One region of the Neobacillus sp. FW104-15D2 genome, then DNA from elsewhere that is predicted to be linked to it. Evidence: riboswitches for the same ligand, from Rfam matches in the RefSeq annotation. Region 1 holds a riboswitch; the other holds the start of a gene.
What was found. Region 1 has a riboswitch for S-adenosylmethionine ahead of AC3WR0_RS05085 (BMP family protein). Riboswitches for the same ligand answer to the same signal wherever they lie in the genome.
Positions count from the first base shown of each region.

Region 1 (6,394 bases):
GTGATCACCCTTTCCAAAAAGGAACAGGCGAAGAAGCCTACAGCTGAAGCAAGTAATTTTAATGGTGTATTAAAGGAAGGCACCAGTGGTTTAAAAGCAGATTTAATTATTTCAAAATATAGTGAAGAAGAGGAAGAAATTTATACTATATCTTCAAAAGGCAATGGAAGTTTTTCTGCTTCCCTTCCGGATGGAAATTACTATCTTTTTGGGATTCAGTCGGATAATGGATTTTATCGGTATGATTTAGGGTTCACAGTGGAAGCTGGAAAAGTCTTAGTGGAAGGCGAGCAGCAAACAAGTCTTTCCATTAACATTCCTGTCAATTCTATTAAAGGAAAGGTTGGAGATACCTCCAAGCCATTAGTGGGAGCCAATATTGTTTTAGAAAGGCTTCTCTCAGAAAATGATTATGACACCGAGTTCATTCAGTACGTCGTATCCAACAACCAAGGAGAATTTTCTTTAAGAACGCTGCCTGACGGGAGGTATAACATTGGTATTGACCACCAAACCTATTCGGCATGGCCAGCTACAACCTTTGAAGTACGAGAAGGCAAGATCTACATTAAGGGAGTAAAGGTCTCTTCAATCCAAATAAAGGTTCCGGATATAAACGTCAAGGGTACTCTTTCAGATGGGAAGAAACCAATTGCGAATGCGTATATAAATATTGAGGGAAATACTTCCGATGGAAGTGGAATTTGGATAGGCATTCCTGTTGATACTAAAGGTGGATTCCAATATAGATTTCAAGATGGCTATTATGCTGTCACTTTTGTTGATGAACAATATCGAGGTACGCCGGTAAATCTTCCTTTTGAAGTTCATAATGGAAAACTTTTTCAGAATGGGCAAGTGGTATCAGCATTAAATATTAAGCTGCCACCTGTTACTCTTAGCGGAAAATTGATGGACTCAGGGAATTCGTTTCAGGGTTCAGTCTATATTGAAAAATCCTTAGAGGATGGAAATGCTGAAGGGTATTATGCTCAAACTGATGAGACCGGGGTTTACTCCTTACGTTTAACAGACGGAAGCTATAATGTTAGGGGTGCCTATTTATTTGAGGAAGACCAGGACGTCGCGATCTCGGCCACTTTTGATATTATCAACGGGAAATTGTTTGTTGGTGGAAAAGAGCAGCCCCTATTGAAGCTTCAGATTCCGCCTGTTAGTTTACATGCTTTAGTTAAAGATGGAGACGCAAATGTAACGGGTGGCTATATTACTGTTAGCACTCCTGACCAAAGTTTTTATACCTGGAAGAGTATTAATAGTGACGGCACCTTTACTATGCGCCTGGGTGATGGGGATTATATAGTAAATGACGTTCAGCTTGAGGATGGAACCGTTGGCTATATAAATCAATCATTCTCCATTATTGATGGGAAAACGTATGTTAATAGCGAATTGCAAAGTGTACTTGGAATCTCAGTTCCTCCGATTACATTAACAGGAATACTAGCAGAATCCGGAAATCCTGTAATGGGTGATGTTTATATTTCGGAAATGAATGATGCTGATAATCCTATTTGGATGTGGAGCCAGGCAAATGAGGAAGGCCGATTCCAATTCCGTTTGCCAGATGGGGATTACAAAGTGAATGAAGTTTATCTTTATGATGGGACCGATTTTAGTCCAGGTACTGAATTTAGTATGAAATCTGGTCAATTATTTATAAATGGTGTTCAGACGGAACAGCTTGATATACAGGTGCCCGCTGTATCCGTATCTGGTACAGTCCTTAATGGTGAACAACTGGTAGCAGATGGCAACGTAGTTTTCGCTACACTTGATGGAGAATTTATAGGCTCCAGTTGGTTACAAAATGGGTTTTATCAAGGACGTCTACCGGATGGGCAGTACAAAATTGCTTTTGTCCAGGAATTTAAAAATGACGCTGTGTATAATTTTGATAAAGAATTTACCATTGAAGGCGGTAAGCTTTTTGTAGGCGGTGAGGAAGTTAGTACCCTGGACCTTAACCTGCAGGATGGCTGGCAATAGAAAATAAAGAAAAGGGCATGGAATTTTCCAGGCCCTTTTTGGTGTACATATATAAAATGAAGTCTATAACAAAGCTGCCGAATGGTTCTGTATGTTTAAACGATTAGTACCGGCCGTTTTTAATAGTTTACTTTTTTCAGTTTAAGCACTTGTCCAGGATAAATCCGGTCACTTTTCAAGTTGTTAAGTTTTTTCAGTTCAGCAACGGATAACTTTACCTTTTTGCCAATGCTGTAAAGTGTATCGCCTTTCTTAACAGTAAAAGCAGCAGAAGGAGCTGGAGTGTTAACAGGCGCTGAAGGCAGTTTGATTATCTGTCCCACTCTTATGAAATCGCTCTTAAGATTGTTTAACTTTTTCAAGGTGCTGACAGTGGTTTTATTTCTTTTGGAAATGCTGTAAAGTGTGTCGCCTTTTATCACTGTATATGTTTTCCCCTGGATCGGTGGTACTTCTGATTCTGCACTTTGGTCAAGGAGATAGAGCATGTCTTTGCCAAAAGTAACTTTATACTTGGCTTTATAGGATGCAGCGGCCTTCTTAAAAAGGGAATCCTGTGTATCCACGTAGCTGGTCATATTTTGATAAGCTTTTTTATAATCTGCCTCAGAAAGATCCCCATTTTCATAATCGACTGTGTCCACTTCAAAGTTATACATTTCTACTAAACTATTATAAATATATTCATCCATCAGCTGAATTTCGGAGTTATAGCCTTTGATAGGGGTGTCTGTATCTAATACCTTTTCAAAGTAGGTAAGGTAATGGTCATAAATATCCATGGCTTCTTTTTCAGTTTTTGCTTTGTCCAATTTATTTGAGTAGTTTTCCAGAGTCCGTAAAATGCCGGCATAATAAGTTGAAAGCGTATTTAATTGTGTTTGATAATTCGTTGTCTGGGCGGCGGAAACGTGTGACATCAAAGGCGCAGATAATACTCCGCCTGAGAAAATTAAGGAAGTAGCAAGAACGGATGCAGCTAAGGATTTTTTCGTGATCACGTAAAGTCCCCTTGTCATTTTATTATTTGGTATTTTTCTTCCATTTTCATATTAACATGGTAGGATAGGTCGAAAAATAGGACTTTAATACTTATAGTTGGTGTTTCCAAAAAATGACAAACTAAAGTTATTATATAAATATAAAAATAACTCTTGCAATATTATAATAATTCGATAAAATGAGAATAACGTTTTAAAAGTGAATATAGTAATAACCTTATCCAGAGAGGCAGAGGGACTGGCCCTATGATGCCCGGCAACCGCTATTTTTAATAGAATGGTGCCAATTCCAGCAGAACTTTACGTTCTGATAGATGAGGGAGAGAATATAAAATATAACTCTTCCTTTCCAGGAGGAGTTTTTTATTTGGTTTTTAACCTAAAACACGAACATTATATATATTTATTTTTATAAAAGTTCATGTTTAGGTTGAATTTCAGTCATTTTTCTAGTAAGTTAGCTATATAACATTTAAAAACACGAAAACAGCATAGGGGGAAATACACAAGATGAAGAAGTTTTATATTTTATTTGCTATTATTGCCCTTTTATTAGCGGGCTGCCAATCCGGTTCTTCAGAAAAGGGTGGAAACAAGACAGAGGATTCAAATAAGAAGAAAAAGATAGCTCTTGTTCTTCCTGAAAAAATTGGTGTTAATCCTTTCTTCCAGCAGATGGATGAGGGAGCTAAGAAGGCTGCTAAAGAAGCAGGGGCAGACCTAAAAACGATTGAATCAACAGACCATGCGGCTATTGAAGATAATCTGCGCGTTGCCGTTTCTGAAGGCTATGATTTGATTATCACTTCATCATTTGAATCAGAAGATGCTCTTAAAAAAGTAGCAGCTGAAAATCCTGATAAGAAGTTTGCCATTATTGATACAGTTGTAGATCTTCCAAATGTTCGAAGTGTAACCTTTAAGGAACAGGAAGCAGCTTACCTGCTGGGTGCAGCAGCTGGCTTGTCCACTAAGACAAACAAGGTCGGAATGGTTGCAGCACAGGATATCCCAATGATGAAAAAATGGACGGTTTCTTTTGAAAATGGCCTCAAGGAAACGAATCCAAATGCACAATTCCTATTAAACTATGTTGGCAGCTTTACGGATCCTGCCAAAGCAAAAGAGTTAGCCCTTCTTCAGGCATCCAAAGGAGCAGACTTTATTGCGGGTGCATCAGCTGTTGGTGACTTAGGTGTATTTGAAGCAGCGAAAGAAAAAGGGTTCTATACTGCTGGCCAGGACGTAGATAGAACAGTTATTGACCCAGCTCATGTTGTCCTTTCCCAATTAAAAGGGACAGATACAGCAGCGTATCAAACCGTTAAAGATTTCACTGAAGGCAAGTATAAGGCTGGGGAAGTTTCTTACGGCTTAAAAGAGGATGGCGTTGGCTTAACATATGTTACAAGAGACAGCAAAACTCCTTTAAATCCGTTTGTAGGACAAGCAGCCATTGATAAAGTAAAAGCTATTGCTGAAGATATTAAGTCAGGCAAGAAAGAAGTTAAAAACCCGCTTGCAAAATAAGATAAATGGTACTGTGAACCGGCTGCCTTAGCAGTCGGTTCGCATGTGTTATAGGGATTCATTACCTACATTTTCCACAAAAGGAGGGACATTATGACAGCACGTCTGGAAATGAAGAATATGACAAAGAAATACGGTGATTTTTTTGCCAATGAAGATGTTTCCCTGACAGTAAATAGGGGAGAGGTACATGCCATTGTTGGGGAAAACGGTGCGGGCAAGACAACATTAATGCGCATGCTTTATGGCATGGAAAAGCCTACTTCCGGTGAAATGCTGCTGGAAGGAAAGCCACTGGATTTGAATGGTCCAAATGACGCTATTAAACATGGAATCGGAATGGTCCATCAGCATTTTATGTTGTTCCCTGACTTTACTGCCGCGGAAAATATTGTAATTGGGCGTGAACCTGGCAAACTGGGATTTTTTAAAAGGAAAGAAGCTGAAGATTCTGTCGGTTCTCTTTCGGAACAATATAAAATCAGTGTTCGGCCTTCTGTTAAAGCGGCAAAATGCTCTGTCGGCGAACAACAGCGGATTGAAATCTTAAAGGTCCTTTATCAGGGAGCGGAGATTATTATTCTTGATGAACCGACTGCCGTTCTTACTCCTTTGGAGGTTACAGAGCTTTTAAAAACTGTCAGATACCTCGCTGACCAGGGGAAAAGCGTTATTTTAATTACCCATAAGCTGAGAGAGGTAATGGAGGCTGCTGATCACATAACCGTCCTGCGAAATGGAAAGATGACCGGAACCTTTGCCAAAAAAGAGACCAACATCGATCAACTGGCACAGCGAATGGTGGGAAGGGAGCTTCGTGAGCTTACCTCCCGGGTTAAACTGAACGGAGCACCGCTTCTTGAAGTGAAAGATGTAACGGTAAAAGAAAAAGAGGAAAAGCCGTTACTAAATGATGTTTCTTTTACTGTTAATCATGGTGAAATTGTTGGCATAGCTGGAGTATCGGGAAATGGCCAGTCTGAATTACTGCAGGTTATTTCAGGCCTTCGCAGAACAGAACAAGGTTCGGTTTTACTGGGTGGAAAAGAAGTTACTAACCAATCGGTAAAAGCCATCCGGGATAAAGGATTATCCCATATACCGGAGGACCGTTACTTGTGGGGAGCCGCTAAAGACGCTACGGTTGATGAAGTAGCATTAATGGGCTTTTACAATCAGCCGGAATATAAAAAGCTATCATTTTTGAAAAAGAAATCTTTTGGCCGTTTGCTGAAGAACTGGATTGAGCAATTTGACATTAGAATTCCTTCCGGGCAGCCGAAAGCAGGAAACCTTTCTGGAGGAAATTTGCAAAAGCTGATTGCTGCCAGGGAAATTGGCCACGGTGCTCCTTTCCTCATTGCGGCTGAGCCAACCCGTGGGGTAGACATCGGTGCGATGGAAATTATCCATGAAAAGCTTATTGCGAAGCGTAACAATGGAGATGGTATTTTACTGGTTTCTTCAGAGCTTTCAGAGATTTTATCGCTCTCTGACCGAATTCTCGTGATGTATGAAGGTGAAATAGCAGGAGAGATGGAGCGGAAAGACGCAACAGAAGAACGGTTAAGTTTATTAATGGCAGGAGGTAAACAGCATGACTCTACAATTAAAGCTTCGGCAACTGTTTAGTTCATTAGCACAGCCTTTGCTGGCGGTTATCATTGGCTTAATAACAGGGGCCATTGCCATTAGTCTTGTTGGGGAATCGATTCTGACTGCCTATAAGGAAATGTGGAACGGTGCTTTTGGCAACTTTTATTTTATAACCTCCACACTTGCAAGATCTACTCCTATTATGTTGGTTGGTCTTGGTGTTGCTCTGGCTTTCAGGGCAGGGGTTTTTAATCTAG
Region 1 is NZ_JBYTCJ010000004.1:109,728-116,121, forward strand. It holds gene AC3WR0_RS05075 (hypothetical protein) at 1-2,010, shown strand, start outside; gene AC3WR0_RS05080 (LysM peptidoglycan-binding domain-containing protein) at 2,130-3,011, opposite strand; SAM riboswitch class I at 3,226-3,332, shown strand; gene AC3WR0_RS05085 (BMP family protein) at 3,522-4,541, shown strand; gene AC3WR0_RS05090 (ABC transporter ATP-binding protein) at 4,635-6,173, shown strand; gene AC3WR0_RS05095 (ABC transporter permease) at 6,139-6,394, shown strand, end outside.

Region 2 (6,394 bases), on a different contig from region 1:
TTGGGAAAACGGTGGGCAATGTACTGCATCGGCCGCACTGGCTGCCTGCACCTTCGTTTGCCCTGAAAGTCTTATTGGGAGAAATGAGTTTACTGGTCCTAGAAGGGCAAAGAGTTCTACCTGAAAAACTGCTGGATGCAGGTTTTCATTTCGAGTTTACTGAGCTTTCCTCTGCTTTAAAGAATATTTTTTCATAAACATTTTGTATCAATCCCTCTCTCTTGGGCAAAAATTGTAAGGTTGAAACTAAGCTGAAGGGAAGGATTCAAAATGGAAAAAAGGAAAAAAGAAAAATCCAAGTTCACCTTAACCAGCATGCAGGAGGTTACTTACCAAAGAGCCTTTAAAATGGCAGACCGTGCAGGTGGCTTCGAAGAAAAAAGGTCTAAACACTAAAATTTGACCTTTTGTGGATATTACTTATCTCAGAAATTTCCACTTATCCCTGGCTTGATATTGGCAAAAAATAAGGTACGGAACATTGCTTCCTTACCTTTTGCTTTTGAGAAATAAAACTCGAAAGGGGTTATATAATGAATAACAATTCCAGAAGTAAATCAAAGCTTCCTCAAGTCCCTAAAGACATGAAGTCTGACGGCAGAGATGTAGAGTTTTCAAGAGAACTTGCAGACCAGGCTGATATGGAAGCACAAGCGCGTGCAAATGCAGCTAACCAGCGGGTACGCAAACAATAAGTAAAAAAAGAGAAGCAGGAATCCCTGCTTCTTTAAATATTTTATAAGGGGGTAAAGAAAGTTATTCAATCGAATTCTGAAGAGAGGTTGTGCAATTACTGCTCAGAATCCGTTTAAATCGTTACAAAGACTTAATTGTTCTAGAGGTAATGTGGCAGAAAACTTAGCCACTTTCGTAAAAAGGTTTTTCAAAATTCCTCTGCATGAAAATTACCGATCTTTTCCCCGGCCTTCTCCAAGAAACCTTTTTACTACCCTTCTTGATTTTCAATATACGCCGATCGATCCCTAGAAACAAGGGCTTTCACAGTTTGTTAACATATTAATATTGGAAATTTGAAAAGACTGTGAACACAGTACTAATAGTGGCATTAATTAAATAGTACTTTTTGCTTAGTTGTGGATAATGTTGATATTGTGGATATCTATTAAAAAGCCAATTATATCAGCGTTTAATTTAATCGGAGAATGTTAATAACAAAATGTGGATAACTAAAAGAAAACCTGTGGATAATGTGGGTAAATATGTAGAGTGCTGAATTAACAACGGTGGATAGTGTGGATAAAACTGTGGATAACATAAAAAAAAGGCTTATCTTCACCATTTTGCAGGATAATCACGCTATAATAGGGTATAAAACTATAGTTCTAACTATTAAACTGGAGGTTTTAAGAACGATGGTCATTGATTTATTAAAAGATCTAATATCCATCGACAGCTCTACAAAAGAAGGTGCAAATAAAGCTGTTGATTTTTGTGGAGTGTGGCTCGAAGGCCAGCAGCTTCCTGTTCAAAAAATCGAAAACAACGGTTATAAAATGCTGGTTTCTGAAATTGGAAAAGGAGATCAGACTCTTATTTTCAACGGACATGTAGACGTTGTAACCGGTAAGCCTAACCAATTTATACCCGTTGAAATGGATGGCAAACTTTTTGGTCGAGGCTCCGCTGATATGAAGGCTGGGGTAGCGGCGATGATGTGCGCAATGAGAGAATTAAAAGATAAGAATTTAAACTTTAAAATTCAGCTTCAAATTGTATCCGATGAGGAAATTGGCGGTATGAACTGCTCTGGATATCTGGCTGAAAACGATTATCTAGGCGATTTTGTCATATGTTCTGAGCCTACCCAGCTGGGGATTGCCCACCAGGCTAAGGGAGTATTACGCCTGGATATAGAGGTCAAAGGAAAATCAGCACATGGAAGCCGGCCTTGGGAAGGAATCAATGCAATTGAAAAGGCATATCACATATATGAACAAATTCTAAACCTTTCCTTCGCACAAGAAAGTACCGCCTATTACAAGTGCCCTTCCATCAATTTGGCTAAGATTCAGGCTGGGGATGCCTACAATAAGGTGCCAGAAGAATGTATGATGAGTTTCGATATTCGTTTCCTCCCTTCTCAAACAAAAGAAGAAATCCTAGCCCAGATTGAAAGTGTCACAGAAGGAAGGGTTTTTGTAAATATGTTTGCTGAGCCAATAAATACTCCTTCTAATCATCCTGTTATTGAGCTGCTTGGCCCTATTGTTGAAAAGTTCAGTAATACTCCCGCCGTTTATTTTGGACAGCACGGGACAGCTGATACGGTGTTTTTTGCAAAACACGGGATTCCTGCTATTGAGTTTGGTCCAAGTGGTGCGAATTGGCACGGAGATGAAGAATATGTTATTTGTGAATCGGTTTATTCCTATCAAAAAATGCTGACAGAGCTAGCTCTGTCAATCGACTTGAAAGCCCTAAAAAATCCTAAAAAAATGACAAAAAAATAGCACGCAGTCGCGTGCTATTTTTTATAAAGAAGCTGTAAATAAATCACTTGATTCTTTTTCAACGATTCCCGCTAATACAGGAAAAGCTTCTGTTCCCGGGTTTTGATCCAAAATTTGATTTAAGCCTTTTACGCTGGATTTAATAATCCATTTGTTATTCGGGTGTTGCTTAAGCCATTCGATAGATGGATCTACAACCTTCTTTTTCACCCCATCTAGTAGCCAATAATTGGCTTCCTTTTGGTTGTCCTGTGCCGAAGAGTCTCTTATAGGAATTCCCGCTTCTCTATCGGTTTGATGTCGTGATTGGGCCAGGTCTTCAATTACTGCGCTTGCCGTAGGGAACATCCCTGCACCAGGACCTCTTAAGGTGAGGCTGCCAACAAGGTCCGCTTCTATGTTTACTGCATTTTCTACACCTTCTACATCATAAAACGGGCTGCTTTTTCCCACTAAAACAGGCTGTACTGATGCAATGACTTTACCATCCTTCCATTCAATAGAAGCAATATGTTTAAATTTCAAATGAAGCCGGTCAGCTTCCTCAATCCATTCACGAGTAATGGAGGTTATTCCTTCCACATGGACATCCTTCCATTCTGGCTGGATTCCAAAAGCTAGCTTACTTAATACCATTAATTTATAAAAAGCATCTGTTCCTTCTACATCATTTCCGGGATCTGCTTCAGCATAGCCTTTTTCCTGCGCTGTTTTTAACACGCTGGCAAACGGCTCCCTTTTTTCGCGCATTTCAGTAAGAATGAAATTGGATGTACCATTTAAAATACCTTTTATTTGTTTTATATTATTTACTTTTAATAATTGACGGAGAGTCTGGATAATAGGTATTCCACCCCCGACAGTCGCCTCATAACCTAAAGAAACACCCTTATCAGCTGCAAGAAGAGATAATTCCTCGCCATGATAAGCAAACATTTCTTTATTTGCCGTAATGATATTACTTCCCTTTTCAACCGCTCGCTTCAGGTAAGTAAAGGCGGGCTCTTTTCCGACAATTGCCTCGATTATATAATCAATATGCGGGAGGTTTATAATTTCTTCAAAATTATCCGTAACTAAGATATTTCCTGAAATTCTTCTTTGCTTTTGTTTATTTCTAACCAGAATAGCCACAATTTCTACTTTTTTTCCTAATACTTTTTCAAGGCGTTCTCCGTGTGACTGAATGCTTCTGTAAACTCCTTCACCCACAGTACCAAAACCAAGCAAGGCTATTTTTAAAACGCTCATCTTCCCACATCCTTTTTGAAATTTTCATTTTTAAAAATTGCAGGGGAAAATGAAAAAACCCCCTTCGCGTAAGAAGAGGGTATTGTCCTCCTCTTATCTGTCAGGCGAATGCCTGCAGGAATTAGCACCTTTTCAGGAATAATTCCTGAAGGTTGCCGGGCTTCATAGGGCCTAGTCCCTCCGCCTCTCTGGATAAGAGTACTATTAAGTTTCGTTAGTCTTATAAAAGAATATTAAGTCAGTAAGAAATTATTGTCAATAATTTTAAAATTTTTTAAATTAAAGTTCTTTTAAACTTTCCTGCTGATTTCCACTCCACAAAGGAAAGCTTTTTTGAAGAATCAACGCAGGTACAGGCCGCCTTTTGCCTGTCACGAGGCACTCTCTTTCCACAAGCAGACATCAGGGTTATTTTTATTTCCAGTCGGTATATAAATCTGTTCGGCGGTCACGCCATGTTGTAACGGATCCCCGTTCCCGGACTTGATATAGAAGTTCAAGATCTAAATCAGCCGTTACAATCATATCGTCGTTCATTTCACCTTCCACTAAGATTCCCTTTGGTGGAAAGGGGATATCGTTTGGTGTAATAATAGCAGCCTGTCCGAAGTTGGCACGCATAAAGTCAACTGTTGGAAGCTGTCCTACTGTACCTGTTACAACAACGTAAACCTGGTTTTCTACTGCACGGGCATGGCTTGTGTAGCGTACACGGTGGAAGCCATGACGGTCATCAGTACAGGATGGACAGAAGATAATATCTGCTCCTTTTGCTTTTGCCATGCGAACAATTTCAGGAAACTCAATATCATAGCAAGTAAGGATCGCAATTTTTCCTTTTTCAGTATCGAAAATCTGAAAAGAGTCGCCAGTTTCCATATTCCATTCATGTACTTCTGTTGGAGTAATATGAAGTTTGGCCTGTTCAGCAATCCTCCCATCCGGATAAAATAGATGAGCCGTATTGTACAGCTTCCCTGCTCTCTCAACCACATGGGTTCCTCCAATAATATGCATTCCTGTCTCTTTAGCAAAGTTGGAAAATAAGGTACGGTATTGCTCTGTATAGGAAGGTAGGTCATTTATTGTTAGGCTTTCGCCATGCCCGTTTCCAATTGATAAAAGCTGAGTAGTAAAGAGCTCAGGAAATAAAACAAATTCAGCGCCAAATTCCTGCGCGGTTTTTATATAATGCTCGCTTTGACGAGCGAAATCTTCAAAGGATTTAATAGTATGCAAATGGTATTGAACTGCAGAAACACGAATTTTCATTTCTTCCCCCTAAACTTTTTATTAGATATATATTATTCATCATTTTTATAACTTTAACAAATAAATGGAATCGAGAAAATAGAAAAATAATGGTGTAACTTTTGGATAGGAAAATGCTAGCAATTAGCTAGGGCGTAGGTGGTTAGCTTTGATAGTGGGCTTATTTGGAAGTACTTGAAAAAATAGTGTGCTAGATTCACAGTCCTCTTCCCCAGTAATAGAAAAAGCAGTATATTTCTTTATTCCAGTAAAAAATGAAATTACCCTCATAAGTATTATAACTCAAAAAAAGTGCCCCCCTGAATCTGGGAGCACTTCCTTTTTTTACTTAATTGCCTAAACCTCTTGGAACAGTAACTGTTGCTGAGGCTTTATACGTATTTCCAGCTTTGTCAGTAACAAGATAAGTGATCGTATAAACTCGACCATTTCCTGTACCATTACGCTCAGAACGCAGGCTGAAGTTCACATCATTTTTGCCGTAGTCTGCACCTTGAATATCAGAAGGATCTGCAGAAGCTTCATTGACCTTAATAGATTCAAGGACAACAGAGTCGACACCTGAAAGATTATCATCTGAAACCAGCGATGCCTTAATATCAATCAACTTGTGGTTAGGCACCTGAAGAACTGGCTTATCTACAGACACTTTCAGGGTAGGAGCAGTTTTATCAATTTTAACTACAAAGGAGTTGCTGTTTTCGATATTACCTGCATTATCATAGCTCTTATACTCAATTGTATATTCGCCATCTGTTCTCAGTTCAATTGGATTTTTGTACTCCTGCCAACCTTGTCCATTAATACTATACAATGTAGTTTGAATATCAGATGTTTCATCCGAAGCATTGAGGCTGAAAGTTACATTTGAGTTATACCAGCCATTATTTCCAGTTGGTGCTTCAGGATTCAACTTTTGTACAGTAACAGGGGCTGTTTTATCAATTTTCACTTCATAAGACTTAACAGCTTCTGCATTCTCTTCTACATCTGTACTGCGGTATTCAATATTGTTAGTACCGTCAGAGGTTAATTCAACAGGTGAAGTATAATCCGTCCAATCACCGCCATTTATGCGATATTGAGTAGATTGAACTCCTGATTGATTATCTGTTGCTGATAGACTGAAGGAAACATCCGAATTGTACCAGCCATCGCTGCCATTAGCTTCGGCAGGATCAACCTGTATTTCAGTAACAGGCGCTGCTTCGTCTACAATTCGAACTAACTCTTTCGTATCCCTAACACGAATCCGGTTTCCTTTTGCATATTTACCAGTCAGTCCTACAGCCTGAAGGGTTTGACCAACCTTCAAATCAGGTACAGATCCTGTTTGAGTGGCAATATATCCATCGGTAAAGACTAGAATATCTCCAGATCCATCATTGATTACGTAAGAA
Region 2 is NZ_JBYTCJ010000023.1:26,713-33,106, forward strand. It holds gene AC3WR0_RS17520 (TIGR01777 family oxidoreductase) at 1-197, shown strand, start outside; gene AC3WR0_RS17525 (YfhE family protein) at 271-396, shown strand; gene AC3WR0_RS17530 (YfhD family protein) at 534-695, shown strand; gene AC3WR0_RS17535 (M20 family metallopeptidase) at 1,374-2,471, shown strand; gene AC3WR0_RS17540 (homoserine dehydrogenase) at 2,493-3,722, opposite strand; SAM riboswitch class I at 3,813-3,921, opposite strand; gene AC3WR0_RS17545 (carbon-nitrogen hydrolase family protein) at 4,137-4,994, opposite strand; gene AC3WR0_RS17550 (OmpL47-type beta-barrel domain-containing protein) at 5,323-6,394, opposite strand, start outside.
Region 2: it holds a riboswitch for S-adenosylmethionine, as region 1 does, so the genes downstream of both, AC3WR0_RS17540 (homoserine dehydrogenase) here and AC3WR0_RS05085 (BMP family protein) in region 1, are expected to answer to the same signal.